Regions from separate parts of the Algoriphagus sp. NBT04N3 genome, predicted to be linked through region 3. Evidence: riboswitches for the same ligand, from Rfam matches in the RefSeq annotation. Region 3 holds a riboswitch; each other region holds the start of a gene.

Region 1 (7,157 bases), 1.5 Mb from region 3:
TCTCCTCAGAAATGGATTCACCCGCAATAGGCACAGACTTACTTGCATCAGTTACATGGATCACCGTTCCGGAATACACAGGATCAATTTTTACAGCAGTATGAATTCTGGAAGTAGTGGCCCCACCTATCAGCAAAGGAATTTTCAATCCCTGGCGCTCCATTTCTGATGCCACATTGACCATTTCATCCAAAGAAGGAGTAATCAATCCACTCAATCCTATAATATCAACTTTATTTTTAATCGCTTCATCAATTATCTTTTGGGCATCTACCATCACTCCCAAATCAATGATTTGATAGCTATTACAAGCCAACACGACTCCTACGATATTTTTACCGATATCATGCACATCCCCTTTAACTGTTGCCAGCAAAATTTTCTTCAGGGAACTGTCCTCTTGACCTTCTTCCGGCAGTGGCATGAATGGCTCAAGATAGGCTACAGCCTTTTTCATCACTCTGGCAGACTTCACCACCTGGGGCAAAAACATCTTGCCTTCCCCAAAAAGATCTCCAACCACATTCATCCCGTCCATTAATGGGCCTTCAATGACTTTCAATGGGTTTTGAAGTAGCTGTCTGGCTTCCTCCGTATCTTCAATAATAAAATCGAGAATACCTTTTACCAAGGCATGCTCAATTCGCTTTGCCACAGGATCAGAACGCCAAGCTTCATTCACTACCTCTTTTTTGCCAGAAGATTTGACAGTGTCTGCAAACTCCAAGAGCCTTTCGGTAGCATCTTCTTTTCTATCAAAAAAGACATCCTCAACCCGCTCCAATAAGTCTTTAGGAATATCATCATAGACTTCCAGCATGGTAGGGTTGACGATACCCATATCCATTCCATGATGAATCGCATGATAAAGAAAAGCTGCATGCATAGCTTCTCTCACTCGGTCATTTCCTCTAAATGAAAAAGATACATTACTAACCCCGCCACTTACTTTTGCTCCGGGCAGATTTTCTTTGATCCATTTGGTAGCAAGGAAGAAGTCTAATGCATTCTTTCTATGCTCTTCCATCCCTGTTGCAACCGGGAATATATTGGGATCAAAAATGATGTCCTGAGGATTAAATCGTACCCTATCCACCAAAATCCTATAACTCCGCTCACAAATCTGAATTCTCCTCTCATAGGTATCCGCCTGACCTTTTTCGTCGAATGCCATTACTACTACCGCGGCTCCAAATTTCTTGATGGTTTTGGCTTGATGGATGAATTCTTCCTCCCCGTTTTTGAGAGATATCGAATTTACAATTCCTTTGCCCTGAACGCACTTCAAACCAGCCAAAATGATACTCCACTTGGAACTGTCAATCATTATAGGAATTCGGCTGATTTCGGGTTCTGAAGCGATTAGGTTCAAAAACTTAACCATTGCCGCTTCTCCATCCAGCATTCCTTCATCCATACAAACGTCCAGAACCTGAGCTCCTCCACGTACCTGATCTAATGCTACCTCCAAGGCCTCATCATAATTCCCATTCAAAATCAAACGGGCAAATTTCTTGGAGCCTGTCACATTGGTTCTTTCTCCAATGTTGACAAAATTCAGGTTGGGTGTAAATACTAAAGGCTCAAGGCCTGATAATTTCAAATAGTCATTCATTGCCTGCTCCTCAATCTTCATTTTCCGCTAATTCCTTTTTTCCGATTTTTCTTGGCTCAAAACCATCCGCTAGTTTTGCCAATTCCCGGATATGGTCTGGGGTGGTTCCGCAGCAACCTCCCAAAATATTCAACATGCCTTCCTGCAAAAACTCTTTGACTTGTGCGGCCATCTCCTGTGCATTTTGATCATACGCACCAAATTCATTAGGCAAGCCCGCATTGGGATAGGCTGATACAAAAAATGGGGCTTTGTTTGCCAAAACTTTCAAATAAGGTCTTAACTCTTTGGCACCTAAAGCGCAGTTTAATCCTACTGAAAGTAGAGGAACATGCGATACGGAAATCAGAAAAGCCTCTGTAGTTTGCCCTGAAAGAGTTCTTCCTGAGGCATCGGTGATAGTTCCAGAGATCATGATAGGAATACCTCCCTCAAGCGGGTCTAATGGTATATTTCTTTCTTCAAACACCTCTTGAATTGCATACAGCGCTGCTTTTGCATTCAAAGTATCGAATATTGTTTCCACTAATAAAATATCTGAACCTCCGTCCAGTAATCCTCTCACTTGCTCGGCATAAGCTTCCGCCAGTTGATCAAAATTTATTGCCCTATATCCCGGATCATTCACGTCCGGAGAAATGGATGCGGTTCTATTGGTGGGGCCCATGGCTCCTGCTACAAATCTTGGTTTTTGAGGATTTTGAGAAGTAAATTCTTCAGCAACTTCTCTGGCTAATTTTGCAGATTGAAAATTGATCTCATATGCTAAATGGGATAAATCATAATCAGCCTGAGCTATACTGGTGCCTGAGAAAGTATTGGTCTCAATGATATCCGCTCCAACCCCAAGATATTCAGCATGAATTGCCTTGATAATATCTGGTCTACTAAGAGAAAGTAAATCATTATTTCCCTTTAGAGATTTTGGGTGGTTTTTGAGACTTTCGGTGCGGAAATCCTCTTCTGTTAACTGGTATCTTTGAATCATGGTACCCATAGCTCCATCAAGGATTAAGATCCTATCTTGAATTGCCTGAAGCAGGGTTTCCGTTCTATTTTGCATCATTCTATTAAGTTTAAAAAGCTAATCGAGCAAAACCACGGAGCAAAGTAAAAATACTTTTCCGCTCATCTTTTTCCGGCATTTCCGGAACGGGAGTTAGCACCTTGATTACAGGTTGCTAAGACGTCGTAGGGCCCTTCCCTCGGTCTTTCTCGATAAGCAACTCAAATGTACTAGCTATTTGGCAATAAAACACCGCTATCGTTGGATTTTTAAAACTTTTCGCCCTCTTTTTTTAAGATTCGGCAAGTGAAAATGCGATTACTCTAAAATTTAAGGTCTTACCCCTATTCCAAAAGTCAAATAAGGGGCTGACATGTAAGAAGCCATATCCAACTCACCTAGTCTATAATTTGCCAATGCAAGTTCATATCCGGCAGATGCGGTAAACACAAGGTCAACCAACTTCCTTTTGGTCATTGGAATTCCATACTCTAAAAACACTTCGGGTTTACCCATCAAACCAGAATTTCTCAAATACCCGTCAAACTTTCTCCGCTCAAATAATTCTGGAAAGTCCGGCTTATTTCTCTGCGCTAAGGTGTATCGTATATTTCCAAAGCCCAATCCGGCCAAAGCTCCAAATCCAAAATTTTTGTATTGAATAACTTTATATCCCAAATTTCCATACACTCTCAAACTGTTGAGAGAATGAGATTGTGTCTCGCTTGCACTACCATTCATGGCTAAGTTATAAACGTCTACTCCATAAAGCATGCGTTCGGATTCACCTTTAATCTTAATCCCCAAATTGGAAGGCCTGCCATCTAAGGGATCATAGCCAGCTTCTTCCAAAACCTCATTAAAAGTATCTGGACTTGTGAAATGAACCCCAGAAATCAGGTGAAGCCCAATTGAGGCATCTTTATAAAAGAAGTTTCTATCTGGAATGGAAATACCTGCTCCTAGTCTAAGAAATGCACCACTTTGAGCATTATCGAAAGACATCCCATTTAGCTCCCATTTTCCTTCAAATGGGCTAAATGCGTATCCTGCTTTCGCAATGATGGAAAGTGCTTCTCTCCTGCCGGGAAGATCAAAGTCGTAGGTCATATGGAAGCCTATTTCTGTTAAAAAGTTCCCATAGTATTTTGATCCTTTTTGGATATCATTTTCACGAATAATAAATCCCTGCTTTGGGTCAGCCAGAAACTCTTCCAAACTGGAAGGCCTTTCGGATGGAAGCATTTGAAAATTCAAATAACCCATACCCAAAGACATGTAGTGTATTAGCTGAAATTTGGATTCCTCGGTAAAAGCATATCCCACATTGAGTAAAACTCTGGAAGTCCGGTACCCCAATTTAAAGCCATCCAAATCACTGTTTGCACCACGATTGTGATAAAGCTCAAGCCCAATCACGAAATCATTTATTCTGCTTTGATAGCCTAATCCTAAGGTTCTATATCTATTTCTCAAGCCTGTTAAACCTCTATCTTCCAGCATTTGGTCAAATTGATTCAATTTGGCTCCACTGGTACCTACCACGGTATACAGTGTGGTTCGCTTGGATAGAAGTTGCTGAGAAAAAGCATAGCCAGAACCAAAGAAGAAAACTATTGCAATGCTTATTCTAAAAAAAAGGGACATGAGTAAGGAAAATTTCGGCTGTAAATAAATAACCCACAGCCTTTAGGCAAAATTAATGCTAAAGATGTCTTAGACCCTTTCTTTGGGACGAAGAAATTTCAACAATTTCTCGTAGAGATTTTCCGGAGTAAATGGTTTGGCCACATAGTCGTTTACACCTACTTCCATTAACTGTTCTTTTACTTCATGTAAAGAGGTAGCGGTCAATGCAAGCATAGGAACTTTACTTTTTACCAGATCTGCCATAGACCTGATTTTCTTGGCAACTGTAAAGCCGTCATAAATTGGCATTTGCAAATCCAATAGAATTAAATCAAAATGTTCCTTCTCAAAAAATTCCAGAGCCTCTTGCCCATCAGAAGCCACAACCACATTTCCGGTATTCCATTTTTTCAAAAATTTCTGGATCAAAATCTGGTTGACCATGTTGTCTTCCGCAACTAGTATAGAAGCCCCCATCAGAGATTTGATTTGAGGCTTATCCTCAGCTGAACCATTGTTCGCCCTCTCTTCAAAAGGCTTCAAGTGAATCACAAATTCAAAGACACTTCCACCACCTAGATTTGGAGAATAGGTAATATCCCCTTGATATAATTCCACCAGGCGTTTTACAATAGCCAATCCCAAGCCTGTGCCTCCATACTTTCTAGTAGTCTCTGAAGAGGCCTGTGTAAATGCTTCGAAAATAGTGGAGACCTTTTCTTCTGGAATTCCAATTCCAGTATCCTCAAATCTAAATTTGACTATGGCTTTTCCTTCTCTATCGATTCCCTCGGATTTGAGAATTATTTTTACACCGCCTTTTTCGGTGAATTTAATCGAATTGGAAACCAAATTATTGACGATTTGACCCAATCGAACAGAGTCTGCTAAGATACTTTTAGGAAGTGCTTCATCAATTTCGGAAATCACATACAGAGATTTTTCTGTAGCCTGAAAACTATGAGAATGCACAATTCGCTGAATGAAATTCTTTAAATCAAAAGGCATCTCCTCCAACTCTATTTTCCCTGAATCAATCTTATTGTAATCCAAAATATCATTGATCAGGGCCATCAGGCTTTCAGCAGAAAACTGTAGTGTTTTAAGGTTTTCTAACTGATCAGGTTTAGGATCATCCTCCAAAAGAAAATGAGCCAAACCAATGACTGCGTTCATTGGTGTCCGGATTTCATGGCTCATCACAGAAAGAAACTGGGATTTTATCAAAGACGCCTGCTCCGCTTTTTCTTTAGCTTTGAGCAATTCTCCCTGAGCCTCTTTAAGTTTGGATATGTCCCTCGCAATACCTGTGTAAAGTCTCTTTCCATCTTTATCCAGAATAACTTTTCCATTGGAATTGAACACTCGGTATTCTCCATTTTTATGGCGCAATTTGAACTCCAAAAATTGGTTTTGGGAGAAGAAATCCTTGGTCTCTTCCAAAAGTACCTGGAAAACATCCAGATCTTCCGGGTCCAAAAATTCAAATACGCTTTTTCCGATAACCTCATCCATCTCATAGCCCATAAATTGCTTGACGTTGGGTGAGATATAATCCACAATAAATGACTCCGATAAGGAAAATATGATCTCAGTTGACTCTTCTACCAAGGTTCTATATTTTTCCTCTGACTGTCTTAAATCTTCTTTGGCTTTATGCTCTTCTGTGATATCCCTAACGATACTTAGTGCATATTCCACTTTGCCATATTCTAATATAGGCCTGATCACTCTGTGATATCTTCTTCCTCTTAAAAAGAATTCAGTCTCGACGATCTCACGTTTTTCATAAACTCTATCCAGTAATTTGGATACCTCCTTAGAATCAGTCAGTGCGATATCAGTTAGGTAATTCCCTTCAAAATCTGATGGACTCAGCCCCCAGTTTTCAAAGTTGGTTCCTTCTGCCAAAATGTATTTTCGGCTTTTATCCAATAGGAAAATATTCGTTCCGGGAATATTGGAAGCCAAGACTCGATATTGTTTTTCTTTTTCTTCTTTGAACTCTTCAAAATTCTTTCTTTCGGTAATATCCTGAAATAGACCCTGATGTAGAATAATATCGCCCACTTCGTTTCTCACGTCTGACGTTTTATCCTCAACCCAGATAAATGTCCCATCAGTTTTTTTGATCCTATATTCCCCAGAAAAGGAAACTACTCCTGACTTACCCCTTGATTTGCTATTGATCTTTTTGATGATTTTGGCGTCATCAGGATGTACAATATTCAAGAATGGAACCCTATTTTCCATCAATTCCTTAGACTGATAGCCAAATTGGTTGATATTTTCCGAGATGTAATAGATTCTGTAGTCATCATTAGGATCCACCTGAAATAATACAGCTGGACTATTCTCTACAATCATGCTGGCTCTCATAGCCAAGCGTTCATTTTCGTATTTCTCAGAAAGGTCCCGGAGGATCAAAGAGTAGCCTATTTTCTCCTTTCCATCTGCATGGATTGCCTGCATAGAAATTTCAAAAGGAGCCTTAGGCTGAACCCCTGTTTCTATAAATAACTCTTGTTTCTTTACATCCCCTATTTCCAGTTTCCTGCCGATTTTTTCAAATCTGCTACCATCTGGAAAATTAAATTTGATGACAGAATCTATGTGTTTATTATAGGCATTCTCCTTCACCATACCACATAATTCCACAGCAGCTTTATTCAGATATATGATCTGATATTCGAGATTAGTGACCAAAATGGGATCATTAACCTGGGCTAGAATCTGAGATTGAAGCCTTAGATACTCCTCACTTGCCCGTTTGTGCGTGATATCGGTACAAAATCCGTTTACTTCAATTCCCTGGGTAAAAAAGTCCTGTTTGGTTTCTATTTCATAGGAAATGTAAACCGGTTTACCATCCTCATTGCGAATAGTAAACTCTCCCGAGGCATGACT
Region 2 (7,157 bases), 1.2 Mb from region 3:
TTTTCCTGCAATAGCTTCACTTCAATCCTGTCTGGAAATGACTACCTTCATGCTGAAGTCCATTAAAGTTCAATCAGGAATTTTGAAAGATGAATTCTATAAGCATTTGTTTTCTGTAGAGGTAGTCAATGATTTAGTGTTGAAAGGAATGCCTTTCAGAGATGCTTATAAAAAAGTAGGCTTGGATATAGAAAAAGGAGATTTTAGCCCTGATCAAAACTCACTAAATCATGTTCATGAAGGGAGTATCGGGAATTTGAATCTGACCGAGATTCAAGAGAAAAATGAAAAAGCAGTAGCACAATTTAACTTTGAAAAAATAGACGAAGCATACAAGAAACTTTTGTCGTAGTGTGACAGAATATTTGTTAGGGTTTTTCTTTTTTTAGTAAAATTTATTTTTGTTATAAAGAAAATTTATAAACTTTAGACAAACCCATCACCATGAAAACCAATTATTTTGGTTCCACCCTTTCCGCTGATTTAAAAGCCAGTTTGGTCGTCTTTCTGGTTGCATTACCCTTATGTTTAGGTATAGCTGTAGCCAGTGGAGCCCCCCCTATGTCTGGTTTGATTGCCGGAATTATTGGAGGTATTGTGGTGGGTTCATTGTCTGGATCTCATGTCAGTGTCAGTGGTCCCGCAGCAGGATTGACTGTGATCGTTTTAGATGCAATTTCATCTTTGGGTACCTTCGAACTTTTTCTTGCAGCAGTAGTAATGGCAGGGTTAATCCAGCTGATTTTGGGATTTTTAAAGGCTGGAGTTTTAGGATATTATTTTCCCCACTCAGTAATCAAAGGAATGCTAACCGCTATTGGCTTAATTTTGATCCTAAAGCAAATTCCACATGCATTAGGCTGGGACAAAGATTTAATGGGAGATCTTGCTTTTCGTCAAATGGATGAGCAAAATACATTTTCAGAAATCTGGTATGCCATACAATATTTCAGTCCCGGAGCGATTCCAATTGTTCTAGTTGCTTTGGGACTAATTATCTTTTTTGAGAAGCCTAAGATCAAAAACCATAAAATTTTCGGTTTAGTACCTGGAGCCTTGTGGGCTGTAATAGCAGGGATTTTAATCAATCAGTTATATGGAATAATTAGGCCATCATGGAAATTAGATGAAGAGCACTTAGTATCTATACCGGATGTAGATCAACTTTCAGATTTGAGTAGTTTGGTCACCTTTCCTGATTTTGGAATGATAGGCTCACTTGATTTCTGGCTTATAGCAGTAACAGTAGCTGTGATCGCTAGTATAGAAACTCTTTTAAGCTTGGAGGCAGGTGATAAAATGGACCCACAAAAAAGGCTTTCCCCTTCTTCCCGAGAGCTTGTTGCACAAGGTGCAGGTAATACCCTTTCAGGATTAATAGGTGGTCTTCCTGTGACAGCTGTGATTGTACGTACTACTGCCAATATTACCTCAGGGGCTAAAACAAAGCTTTCTGCCATTTGCCATGGGATACTTTTGCTAGTATTAGTCATTGGTATCGCCGAATTACTTAATTTGATACCCTTAAGCTGTTTGGCTGCTGTACTTTTCTTTGTTGGATATAAACTGGCAAAGCCATCAGTCTTTGTTCACGAGTATGAAAAAGGCATGAATCAGTTTATTCCATTTATGGTCACCATCAGTGCCATCCTCTTTACCGATTTGCTAATAGGCATCGGGATTGGGATGATATTTGGAATCTTTTTCGTTATTCGAACCAATTATCAAAAGTCAGTTTCAGTGACTGAATTGGATGGAATGTATTTGGTTAAGCTGCAAAAGGACGTTTCATTTCTGAATAAAGCCCCTTTGATGAGGCATTTGGCTGAAATTCCAAATGGAAGTGATGTCGTCTTAAATGCTACAAGGGCCAGATTTATAGATCATGATATACAGGAGGTTTTAAATGATTTCATTGAGACTTCTACTGATAAAAATATCACCATTACCATTGAAGGATTTAATTATAAATTGAAAGAATCATGAACCAGTACGAGAAACTCTTATTACAAAATAAAGCTTGGTCCGAAGAAAAGACAGAGTTGGATCATGAATACTTTTCAAGAAATGCTACTCAGCAAAGGCCCAAGTTCCTATGGATTGGATGCTCTGACAGCCGAGTTCCTGCCAATGAAATCACGGGAACAGACCCTGGAGAAATTTTCGTGCATAGAAATATTGCCAATATGGTAGTGCACACTGATCTAAATTTGCTTTCAGTTCTTCAATATGCCGTTGAGGTCCTTCAGGTGGAACACATCATTGTATGCGGACATTATGGATGCGGAGGTGTGGAAGCGGCAATTTCAAATTTTCACCTTGGATTGATCAATAAGTGGTTGAGAAATATAAAGGAAGTCTATTTCAATAATCAAGAAGAACTTGATTCCATTGAGGACCATAGTGAAAAAGTAAATAAGTTGGTTGAATACAATGTAATCGAACAATGCCAAGATTTGATTAAAACCTCCATCGTACAAAGAGCATGGATGGAAAGGAAGGCACCTGAGATTCATGGTTGGGCCTATGGGTTAAAGGATGGATTGGTGAAGGAGTTAATCAATATTAAACCTGATTTTGAAAACATTAATCCTATTTTCCGTTACAATCAAGATCAATTGAAACACTTACATTAATTTGATTCGAATTGAGGAATCTCTTTGAATTCTGAGATTCTTCATTTTTATTTGCATCATCCTTTCACTTTTTAAGGTGCTAGGATTTATAAAGAAGAGGTAAGAGACAGGCTCTATGACCCTCTGGCAACCTTCCGTAACGTCGGAAAGGTGCCAATTCCTGCCGATTGAGAAGGTCTCAATTGGAACTATAAATTCTCTGCAATATGATTAAAGGATATTCCCCCCTACTTCAGGTTACTTCCCTTTTTTCTTTCAGAGCATTTATGCTTTAAGGATTCTGCTTTGCCTAATCCTGGATTACAGTTTTTATTTAAAACCCTTTAAACCCTATTACTTATGTCTACTTACAGATTTGAGACCCTTCAGCTTCATGCTGGACAAGAACCTGACCCTTCAACGAATGCAAGGGCCGTCCCTATTTATCAAACCACCTCATACACCTTCAATTCCGCAGAGCATGGAGCCAATCTATTTGGGTTGAAAGAATTTGGAAACATCTACACCAGGATTATGAATCCTACCACCGATGTTTTTGAAAAAAGATTGGCAGCTCTGGAAGGTGGTGTTGCAGCTGTAGCTACTGCATCAGGCCAGGCAGCACAATTTCTTGCATTGAATAATATTCTGCAGGCAGGTGAAAACTTCGTTTCGACTTCTTTCTTATATGGTGGAACTTACAATCAATTTAAAGTTGCTTTCAAAAGAATTGGGATAGAAGCAAGATTTGCAAAAGGAGATAACCCTGAGGCTTTTGAAAAACTAATAGATCAAAAGACCAAGGCAATTTACTTGGAAACAATTGGTAATCCTGAATTTAATATTCCTGATTTTGATGCAATCGCGGCAGTTGCCAAAAAACATGATATCCCTCTAATAGTAGATAATACTTTCGGAGCTGGAGGTTATTTATTTAATCCAATTGCTCACGGCGCCAATGTGGTTACTTCCTCTGCTACCAAATGGATTGGTGGGCATGGAACCTCCATTGGAGGAATCATTGTGGATGCTGGCAACTATAACTGGGGGAATGGCAAGTTTCCTCAATTCTCCGAGCCATCAGAAGGTTATCATGGATTGAATTTCTGGGAAGTATTTGGAGAAAATAATCCACTGGGACTTCCCAATATAGCATTTGCCATTAGGGCAAGAGTAGAAGGCCTCCGGGATTTCGGACCGGCATTAAGCCCATTTAATTCATTCTTGTTATTACAAGGTTTGGAGACACTTTCCCTGAGAGTACAAAGAACTGTAGATAATGCTCTAGCATTGGCAAAATGGCTTGAATCTCACCCAAAAGTTCAGAAAGTAAATTACCCCGGTCTTGAATCTTCTCCCTATCATCAGCTAGCAAAGAAATATCTGAAAAATGGCTATGGAGGTGTTTTGAGCTTTGAAATTAAAGGAAATAAAGAGCAGACATCTGCTGTAATCAATTCTCTGAAATTGATCTCTCACCTAGCGAATGTAGGTGATGCAAAGACCTTAATAATCCAACCTTCAGCCACTACGCATCAGCAACTTTCTGAGGAGGAACAAAAAGCTGCGGGAGTTACTCCTACCCTGTTGAGAATCTCATTGGGAATAGAGCACATCGAAGATATCAAGTCGGACCTTCAACAAGCCTTTGATTCGATTTAATTAAAAAATGAACCTTACTAGTCAATACGCATCGATTACCATGTCTTTGGAATTATTTCAGTCTACCAAACCCCTGGCTTTAGAGTCAGGGGAATATCTTTCGGAGTTTGAGCTTGCTTACACAACCTACGGCAATTTGAATTCAGACAAATCTAATGTAGTCTGGGTGGTTCATGCATTAACAGGAGACTCCAATGTGACTGATTGGTGGAGTGGGCTTATCGGGGAAGATAAATTCTTTGATCCTTCAGACCATTTCATAATCTGCGCCAACTTATTGGGTTCAAATTACGGTTCAACCAATCCCTTAAGCATCAACCCACAAAGCAGAGAACCCTATTATTATGAGTTTCCTCACATTACTCCAAGAGATTTAGCTAATTCTCTGGAAAGGCTTAGAAGTCATCTCAAGCTTGAAAAAATTCACACCTTAATCGGTGGTTCCTTGGGAGGACAGGTAGCTTTGGAATGGGCTTATTCTTTAGGAAATAAGCTTGAAAACTTAGTAGTTTTGGCTTCTACAGCCAAATCTTCTCCTTGGGTGATCGGATTTAATGAAACTCAAAGAATGGCTATAGAATCAGACTGTACCTGGGGAGAAAAAAGTGAATTTGCAGGTCTCAAAGGTCTGGAAACGGCTCGTGCGATTGCAATGCTGAGTTATAGGCATCCCTCTGATTTGCAGAAAAAGCAATTGGATAATGATCACAGACTAGATCACTTTAAAGCCTCTTCTTACCTCCGCTATCAAGGTCAAAAACTAGCTAAAAGATTTAACGCTTTGTCCTATTGGGTTCTTTCCAAGAGTATGGATAGTCAAGACTTGGGGAGAGGCAGAGGAGGTTTGGAATCCGCTTTGCAAAAAATCGAAGCAAGGGTTTTGACTGTTGGGGTAAATAGTGATTTGCTGTTTTTACCGGAAGAATCCCAGTTTATCTCCAAACATGTTAAACGCGGGACCTATAAGGAAATTCAATCAACAGCCGGCCATGATGCTTTTTTGATTGAGTTTGATCAATTGAGTTATTTGCTTCAGTCTTTCTACTTGGAGAAAAATTAGGCTTCGACTCCGCTCAGCCTGACAGGAATCAGAATCTGTCATTGATAGCTAGACCAAAGGATAATTCTCAGGAATATTGCTAAGTAGGGCTTCGATTCCGCTCAACCTGACAGAAATTGCGACTTTATATTGAACGAGGAGTCGAGGGATCCTCGACTCTACTTCTTTTGATTTAATTCTTTTAGTCTAGTCCACTCCACGGTTCTATCAATCCAAGAAAAGCCCATGTATCCTTTCACCTCTAAAACATCTTTTGATTTCATCCTGATTTCGCAAGAATAGGTATTCCCTGATTTTGGGTCATAAATCTTTCCTCCCTTCCAAATTCCGTCCTCGTAAGATAAACCTTCCAAGATTGTTAAGCCCATCAAAGGCCTTTGCTGGAGTTTTTTATCATCATTTTCCACATCCTTTGCAGGCTGACCATTTTTTATAGGCTCTTTTAGCCAAGATATTTTTCCTAAAAATGAACCATCTTTTTCCATGATATCTACTTTGGCTGTTTTCTCAGTATTATACCAAGTGCCCAGGATTTCATCTCTACTTTGTCCGAATGAAGAAAAGGAAGCAATTAAAAAAAAAGTGAATAATAAAGAAGCTAATTGTCGTGATTTCATAAAAACTCTGTTTTTAAAATTTTAATCGATTTAGATTTGAACTGTTAATTGAAAATGGGAGAAAAGGATTTGAGACAGGTAAGATTAGATCATAATGGTACAACATTATTTTTGATGAAAGAAAAGGTTGTATACCATCAAAATACAAGAACTTTTTTTATTTCTGACGTACATTTTGGAAAAGCCGCTCATTTCAGAAAGTCAGGTATTCCTATTCCTGAGCCAATACACAAGGTTGATTTAGAAACTCTAAGTCTTCTATTTGATGAGTTCTCTCCCTCTTCTGTTTATTTTTTGGGGGATCTATTTCACAGCGACTGGAATGGCCAATGGGACATATTAATGGACTTTTTGGAAACTTATCCAGCCATTAACTTTCATTTGGTTCAGGGGAATCATGATATTCTTCCCCCATCTTTTTATAAAAATTGTCCCATAGCCATTCACAAACAACCTGTATTTTTAGAAAATTTAATTTTAAGTCATGAACCTTTAGAGGATTTTTCCGAAGGATATTTGAATCTTTGTGGGCATATTCATCCCGGGATTAGGCTCCGAGGAATGGGGAGGCAATCCCTCAGATTGTCCTGCTTTTATTTGGAAAACAATCAGTTGATTTTGCCTGCTTTTGGAAGCTTCACAGGATTGGCTTTGATCAAGCCGGGAAAAGAAGCTAAAGTTTATGGAATTACCTCAGAAAAAGTGATTCCATTGCTTTCTTAAAACAAATTGGCAAAATCCTTGGGGATGGTTAGCTTTGATGTGAATTATAAAAACTCCATGGCAAATTATCCAAGAAAGAAAAAAACCTTAGGGCATTTCAAATTTGGAAGTGTACTTTTTAGCACTACCCTTTCCTTATTTATAGTTGGTTTATTTGGCGCGATCCTCATCCAAGCCAAATCTCTTTCCAGCATGATCCGCGAAAATGTGGAGATTCAGGTCTTTTTGGATAAAAATCTGAATGATGATGAAATTTCAGCTATTCGAAAAAATCTGTCCAGCAGGCCTTTTATTTTGAGAAAGGCAGATACACTTGGTTTGAGATTTATTTCTGATGAAGAGGCGGCAGCAGCTTTTATTGAAAGTACCGGTGAAGATTTTACCAAATTTCTCGAGGATAATCCATTGAGAGATAGTTTTGTGCTTTCCATTGCCGAGGAGTTTCAGACGAGCGAACAAATCAATGAAATCAGTAAAGAG
Region 3 (7,157 bases):
CAATGATGAATGATTTGGGAGCTGATGGATTTGTCTTTGGGGCTTTGACCGCGAATGGCGAAATAGATGATCGTTGCTGTGAAATCTTACTAGATCAGGCCTCAGGAAAACCCTGCACATTTCACCGGGCAATAGATATTAGTAGAGACCCCTTATCCGGTTTAGATGCAGTCATTGAGTTAGGTTTTTCTCGAGTCTTGACTTCGGGTGCTAAAAATTCAGTGTCAGAAGGGTTACCCATGATTGAGAAAATGCTGGAAAAAGCCGGGGACCGAATTATCATAATGCCAGGTGGGGGTTCAAAGCCTGAGCATGTTGCTCAATTAAGAAGTTTCTCGAATTTTAGAGAGATTCACGCTTCTTGTAAAACCAAAATTCCTTCCAAGAATCAGTTTACAGATCATTCAGTTAAATTCTCTTCTGAAGAAAATGGTTTATTTGAACAACTAGGGGTCGATGCCAATCAGGTGCAAGGTTTCTTGAAAGCGTTTGAATCATGAGGTTTATTCTTTATCTCCTTTCTATTTGTTTCATTTTTTCCTGTAATCCCATATCTGAAAGAAAGCAGCCTATTCCCAGCCTCTATCAGCTTTCACAGATGGACTTAAAGTTGGATGGAAAACAGCTAGCCGAGGTTTATTGTGGCAATTGTCATCTTAAGCCAGAGCCCGAAATTTTAGACAAAGCTACCTGGGAGAAAAGCGTGCTACCGGATATGAGACATAGGTTGGGACTCTATTTGGAGGAAGATTTTGGTGTTTCACTTCCGGAGGATAGAGGGATCCCTGAGGGGATTTATTCTAAAATCCCCTTGATTAAAGAAAAGGATTGGGAGAAGTTGAAGAAATACTATTTAGAAGAGTCTCCAACATCACCATTGCCACAGCCAAAAAAGGAAATACCTCAGAAAGGGCTACCTGGATTTGAAGAATCATTTCCTGATTTTGAATTCAAATTTTCCAATTTAGCGACAATGATAGAGGTAGCACCTTCCGGAGATGTTTGGATAGGACATAGGTTTAGAAAAATTTTTAGATTGGACATGAGCAAAGAACCTTTTATTCTTGACTCAATAGATACCCCTATTGCTCCAGTTTCCATTGTTCTCCAGGACAATGAGAGTTTTAAGCTTCTATCAATGGGATTAATGGATCCTGCTAATGATACACTTGGTAGCTTCAAGAAATTCAAGAAATCTAGACAAAACTGGATCTCGGAAGATCTTCATCAACAGTTGATCAGGCCTGTTCATATAAGTGTTGGTGATCTAAATGCAGATGGCATAGAAGACCAAGTAATTGCTCAGTTTGGAGATCATTTAGGGAAATTGAGTGCCTATATATCTGAAGGAGATGGTCAAAGAGAATTAATATTAAAGGCTCTACCTGGAGCTAGAAAAACTTATATATTAGATTACGATAAAGATGGTGACTTAGATATTATTGGATTAATGACTCAAGCGCAAGAGGGGATTTATTTATGGGAAAATGATGGAAGGGCCAACTTTCAAGAAAAAGAGATCTTAAGATTTCAGCCGGCTTTTGGAAGCAGTGACTTTAAACTGGTCGACATGAATAGAGATGGTTTAATGGATATAGTTTTAGTAAATGGTGATAATGCCGATCTTTCCCCAATTCTAAAAAATTATCATGGCATAAGAATTTTTTTGAATCAAGGAGCTTTTCGATTCTCGGAAGAATGGTTTTATCCCATGTATGGAGCAAGTGGCGTTGAAGTTGCCGATTTTGATCAAGATGGAGATTTAGATATTGTTGCTATTTCATTTTTTCCAGATAAAGCCCAAGAGCCAAGGCAGGATTTGGTTTATTTCCAAAATAATGGAGGAATGAAATTTAAGCCGTACACAACTCAACTTGATTTTAAAGCGAACCTTTTGGTGGTATCCAGTGGAGACATTGATCAAGATGGAGATTTGGATATTTTGGCTGGAACATTTGATTTTGATGATCTATATACCCCTGCCAATAAAAAATGGAAGCCAATTTTATTGTTGAAAAATAAAATTAGGGATTAGGTGTATTAAACAGAATAATAAATTATAATATATCTTTTCTTCAATATTGAGTTTTAAATTTCATGAAATTTCAGTATCTTATTAATTCATCTAAAATTCTTTCGACTATGGTAAAAAGTTTTCAAGGAGTAAGGGAAGTAGAACCAAAGAAGTCTCCTATTGATCAGATTTTGGTTAAAGATCATATGAGTACCAATCTTGTGACATTCGGGCCGAATGACACCATTGATAAGGTAATGGAAGTTTTGACTAAGAAAAAAATTTCCGGAGCGCCTGTGGTCGATGAGTCTGGAGCTCTGGTTGGAATTATATCTGAGGTGGACTGTCTTCGGGAAATAATCAAAGGAAAATATACCAATACCCCTGGGTTTCCCGGAAAGGTAAGTGAGTATATGACCCGAGATGTGATTACCCTAACTCCTGATTTATCATTATTTGATGCTGCAGGAAAATTTTTAGAACTAAAAATTAGAAGATTTCCTGTTTTGAAGGATGGAAGGTTAATAGGTCAAATAAGTCTTTCAGATGTGATTCGTGCTTTTCCTAAACTCAAATATACAACCTGGTAGATATGTAAAAAGGTTGTCGAGAGACAACCTTTTTATTTTTACTTTCTACTAAGATCCAAGGCTCTTTCTACATCAGCAATAATATCTTCGTGATGCTCTAATCCAACAGAAAGGCGAATCAATCCATTGCTTATACCCACTCTTTCTCTCTCCTCCTCCGAAAGCTTGCTGTGGGTGGTAGACGCAGGATGGGTGATGATGCTTCTGCTGTCTCCCAAATTGGCAGTAACTGAAATCATTTTCAGTTCATCGATAAAGCCTTGGGCTCTTTCTCCTCCTCCCTTAAGGTCTAAAGTGATGATTCCTCCACCTTGACTCATTTGCTTTACTGCCAAATCATATTGAGGATGAGATTTTAAGAACGGGTATTTTACTGCATTGAGTTGGGAATTACCTTCAAAGTATTTAGCAACTTTTAGCGCATTGCTGCAATGTCTATCCATTCTAACTCCCAATGTTTCCATGCTTTTGGATAGTATCCAGGCATTGAAAGGAGATATGGCTGGTCCAGTGTGACGCGTGAAAAATTGAACCTCCTTGATTAAATCCTGTGTACCAAGTATTAGGCCTCCCAAAACTCTTCCCTGTCCATCTATATACTTCGTAGCTGAATGGGTAACTATATGTGCCCCCCACTTGGCTGGCTGTTGGAGATAGGGAGTTGCAAAACAATTGTCGACTACTAAAATTAGATTATGTGCTTTAGCAAAATTTCCAGCCCATTCCAAGTCAATAATCTCCAGTCCTGGATTGGATGGAGTTTCTATGAATAGCATTTTGGTATTGGGTTGTACAAGCTTTTCCCAATTCAAATAATCCGAGATATCTCCGTAGGTAGAGGTAATTCCCCATTTCGGGAACACTCTCGTCAATAACTGGTGGGTTGACCCAAAAAGAGATCGGGCAGCTAACACATGATCGCCTTGCTGTAAAAGTGATGCTATACTTCCAAACATGGCTGCCATCCCGGAAGCGGTTGCTATTCCATCCTCCGTGCCTTCAGCAGCGCAGACTTTTTCAATCAAGTCTGAGGAGTTAGGGTTGGCATATCTGGAGTAAATATTGCCCTCAATTTCGTCTGCAAATGTTGCTCTTGCTTCCTCTGCAGAATCGAAAGTAAAGCTGGAAGTCAAATAAATAGGAGAGGAATGTTCCTTTTGATTGGACTTGGAAGGGTTGATCCTGATGGAATTGGTCTCGAAATGTTGACTCATAGTCTAAATAGATTTAAGGTTTTTCAGTAAACCGATAGATCTACCCGAGTCAGATTCGAACTAAAAAGGAATAAGGATGAGTTAATGCCAATTTATAGTTCCCGCTTCGGGTAGGATTTGGCACCTTTCCTGAATTAATCGGGATGGTTGCCAGAGGGTCTCAGAGCCTAGTCTCTCGCCTCTTCTTTATAAATCAGTTGCCTGAAGTGCTACAAATAAATAGGGTAGGGCATTCAAATCCAAATAAAAAAATCAATCATTGTATTGGGTCATAGTTTGGGCTATTCCAATGGTACAAAAACCCAAAACCATGTCAATGGCCTTATCCATGATTTCCGGAAGTTGATCAAATTCTTCCTGCTTGAATTTGCCTAACACATAGTCAGCCTGACGTCCTTTCGGGAAATCGTCACCTATACCCATTCTAAGCCTAGGATAATCCTGTCCTCCGGTCAAAGCTTCAATATTTTTCAAACCATTATGACCTGCAGCACTTCCTTTGGCTCTCATTCTGAGTTTCCCAAAAGGAATCGCTACCTCATCGACTAAGACCAGAATATTTTCTTTGGGAATTGAGAGCTCCTTCATCCAATAGTTTACTGCCTTACCACTGAGATTCATGTAAGTAGTGGGTTTGATAAGATGGATTGTTCGTCCTTTGTGTTTGAATTCGGACTTAAATGCGAGCCGGCCACTTTCCCATTTGGCATCGTATTGATCCGCCAGTCGATCTATTGTCAGAAATCCAATATTATGTCGAGTCAGCTCATATTCAGGGCCTATGTTGCCCAAGCCTACTATTAGATATTTCATGATTCAAATTTGGCTTAAAAATAAAAAATCCTGCCTTTGAGGGGCAGGATTTTAAGAAATGCTCTATGAATTATTCTTCGCCTTTCTTGCCTCTCAATGCTCTTGGGATACCGATGGTAACTACAGAAACATTTGGGCTGGTAAGGATTTCAAATCCTTCTGGCTTCAATTCACTCACTTTGAATGATTTTCCAAGATCCAAGTTGGAAATATCAACTTCAATGAAATCAGGGAAGTTGTTTGCCAAACCTTTTACTTTCAAAGATCTGGTTTTCATTTCCAATTTACCCCCTTTCGCTAAGCCTGGAGAGCTTCCTACAACTTTCACAGGGATTTCAAATTTGATATCTCTGTCTTCAGTGTAAGCCATGAAGTCTACGTGAAGCAATGCATCACTTACTGGGTGGAATTGAGCATCTTTCAATACTGCCTTTACGATAGTACCTTCGATATTTAACTCTACCAAGTGAACTTCCGGAGTGTAAATCAAGTCACGGAAAAGGATAATCGGACTGTAGAAGTGAATTTGCTCAGGGATACCTGGTCCGTAAACCACACAAGGTACGTTACCTGATTCTCTGATCTCATTCAAACTTTGATTGTCGAGATTTGCTCTTTTAAACCCTATAATCTCAATCGTTTTCATATGTATTTTATTTAAAATTGGTTCTTAGATAAATAAAGAACTGATGGAAGTATTACCTGTCACTGCATGAATTGCTTTGGCGAATAGGTCTGCTACTGTCAGTACTCTGATTTTGGATGATTTTTGCTTCAAAGGAATGGTATCAGTGATTACCAATTCATCCAAAACAGAATTCTCGATGTTTTCATAAGCTTTTCCTGACAGGACACCATGTGTTACAATGGCTCTCACAGATTTAGCTCCTTTTGCCATGATGATTTCTCCGGCCTTACAAAGCGTTCCCGCTGTATCAACCAAATCATCTACCAAAATCACATCCTTTCCTTCTACATCCCCGATTACCTGCATAGAGGCAATCTCGTTGGCTCTTTTTCTGTGCTTATCACAGACTACCATTTCTACTTCAAAATGCTTGGCATAAGCCCTTGCTCTGGCTACACCGCCCATATCCGGAGCTGCGAAAATCATATCCGGAAGGTTGAGCATGCTCAAATAGGGTGCAAAGATAGCTGATCCATTCAAATGATCCAATGGTATATCAAAAAATCCCTGAATTTGACCGGCATGCAGATCGCAAGTCACAATTCTGTCAGCTCCAGCCGAGGTAAGCATATTTGCAATCAACTTGGCAGCAATAGAAACTCTTGGCCTATCTTTTCTGTCTTGCCTTGCATACCCGAAGTAAGGGATCACTGCCACCACCTTGTAAGCACTTGCTCTTTTGGCAGCGTCTATCATCAAACAAAGCTCTAGGATATTATCGCTCGGAGGAGTGGTGCTTTGGATGACAAAGACGGTACAACCTCGAATTGACTCATTAAAGCTTGGGGACATTTCCCCATCGCTAAATTTGGAGAGCGTGATGTCTCCCAGTTTTTTACCATAATTCTTGGCGATTTTTTCAGCGAGATTTTGAGTGTTGGACCCTGCAAATATTTTTACCTCAGATATCATGAAGTCTTGGTTTTAAGGAGGAAGTTTTGATAAGGATTTCATTGCAAAAGTAATAATTTTTGATGGGTTGGGAAGTTGGGATAGCTTTAATCCGAATATTATTTTGATAAGTGGGGCGGAAGGTAATCTCTCTTAAACTCCGATCCTGTAAAAATTAGACGAATGAGCGACTTTCTCCTGAGTAGCTCTCTTTTTAATCTTATTTTAGAGCAAAATACATTGTCCACCAATCTGAAATTTATGAGAAGTAAAATTACCCTTTGGGGTTTGCTGTTTTCATTCTTGATCATTCAAGTTCATGCCCAGCAGGTCCCAACTCCCAAATCACATTTTGGCTTTGAAATCGGGGACGATTACAAATTGGCAAATTTCAGCCAAACAGAAGCCTATTTTAAAAAAGTAGCAGATGCCTCTGATCGAGTGCAAATGACAAGTATTGGAAAAACGGAATTTGGCAGAGAGCAACCCATGCTTATTGTTACAGCTCCAAAGAATTTTCCTCAGCTTGCCAGGTATAAAGAAATTTCTCAAAAACTTGCTCATGCTGAAATTACCAGAGAGGAAGCTGAAGCATTAATCTCAGATGGTAAGCCCGTGGTTTGGATCGATGGTGGACTTCATGCCAATGAGGTGGTGGGCCCCCATCAATTAATTCAAACACTCTATGAACTAGCATCCAGAAATGATGAGGAAACTCTCAAAATTTTGGATGAAGTGATTATTCTTTTGGTGCATGCCAACCCTGATGGAATGGAAATCATGTCGGATTGGTATATGAGAAAAGAAGACCCAACAAAAAGAGATCAGAACATACCTGTTCTCTATCAAAAATATGTAGGGCATGACAATAACCGTGATTTTTACATGAATAATATGTCTGAGGCGACTAATATGTCACTTCAGCAATATGTGGAATGGATTCCTCA

What was found. Region 3 has a riboswitch for S-adenosylmethionine ahead of GYM62_RS01650 (PLP-dependent aspartate aminotransferase family protein). Riboswitches for the same ligand answer to the same signal wherever they lie in the genome.
Region 1: it holds a riboswitch for S-adenosylmethionine, as region 3 does, so the genes downstream of both, GYM62_RS08305 (homocysteine S-methyltransferase family protein) here and GYM62_RS01650 (PLP-dependent aspartate aminotransferase family protein) in region 3, are expected to answer to the same signal.
Region 2: it holds a riboswitch for S-adenosylmethionine, as region 3 does, so the genes downstream of both, GYM62_RS06920 (O-acetylhomoserine aminocarboxypropyltransferase/cysteine synthase family protein) here and GYM62_RS01650 (PLP-dependent aspartate aminotransferase family protein) in region 3, are expected to answer to the same signal.

The regions. Positions count from the first base shown of each region.
Region 1 covers NZ_CP048415.1:1,902,595-1,909,751, forward strand. Annotated here, with positions in the region: gene metH (methionine synthase) at 1-1,636, opposite strand, end outside; gene GYM62_RS08305 (homocysteine S-methyltransferase family protein) at 1,626-2,678, opposite strand; SAM riboswitch class I at 2,741-2,840, opposite strand; gene GYM62_RS08310 (hypothetical protein) at 2,952-4,268, opposite strand; gene GYM62_RS08315 (PAS domain S-box protein) at 4,338-7,157, opposite strand, start outside.
Region 2 covers NZ_CP048415.1:1,607,712-1,614,868, reverse strand. Annotated here, with positions in the region: gene argH (argininosuccinate lyase) at 1-352, shown strand, start outside; gene GYM62_RS06930 (SulP family inorganic anion transporter) at 445-1,986, shown strand; gene can (carbonate dehydratase) at 1,983-2,636, shown strand; SAM riboswitch class I at 2,720-2,833, shown strand; gene GYM62_RS06920 (O-acetylhomoserine aminocarboxypropyltransferase/cysteine synthase family protein) at 2,976-4,277, shown strand; gene metX (homoserine O-acetyltransferase) at 4,285-5,337, shown strand; gene GYM62_RS06910 (DUF2147 domain-containing protein) at 5,496-5,954, opposite strand; gene pdeM (ligase-associated DNA damage response endonuclease PdeM) at 6,009-6,677, shown strand; gene GYM62_RS06900 (ABC transporter permease) at 6,735-7,157, shown strand, end outside.
Region 3 covers NZ_CP048415.1:358,858-366,014, forward strand. Annotated here, with positions in the region: gene GYM62_RS01635 (copper homeostasis protein CutC) at 1-500, shown strand, start outside; gene GYM62_RS01640 (VCBS repeat-containing protein) at 497-2,035, shown strand; gene GYM62_RS01645 (CBS domain-containing protein) at 2,143-2,604, shown strand; gene GYM62_RS01650 (PLP-dependent aspartate aminotransferase family protein) at 2,643-3,818, opposite strand; SAM riboswitch class I at 3,908-4,013, opposite strand; gene pth (aminoacyl-tRNA hydrolase) at 4,071-4,631, opposite strand; gene GYM62_RS01660 (50S ribosomal protein L25/general stress protein Ctc) at 4,702-5,277, opposite strand; gene GYM62_RS01665 (ribose-phosphate pyrophosphokinase) at 5,302-6,228, opposite strand; gene GYM62_RS01670 (M14 metallopeptidase family protein) at 6,472-7,157, shown strand, end outside.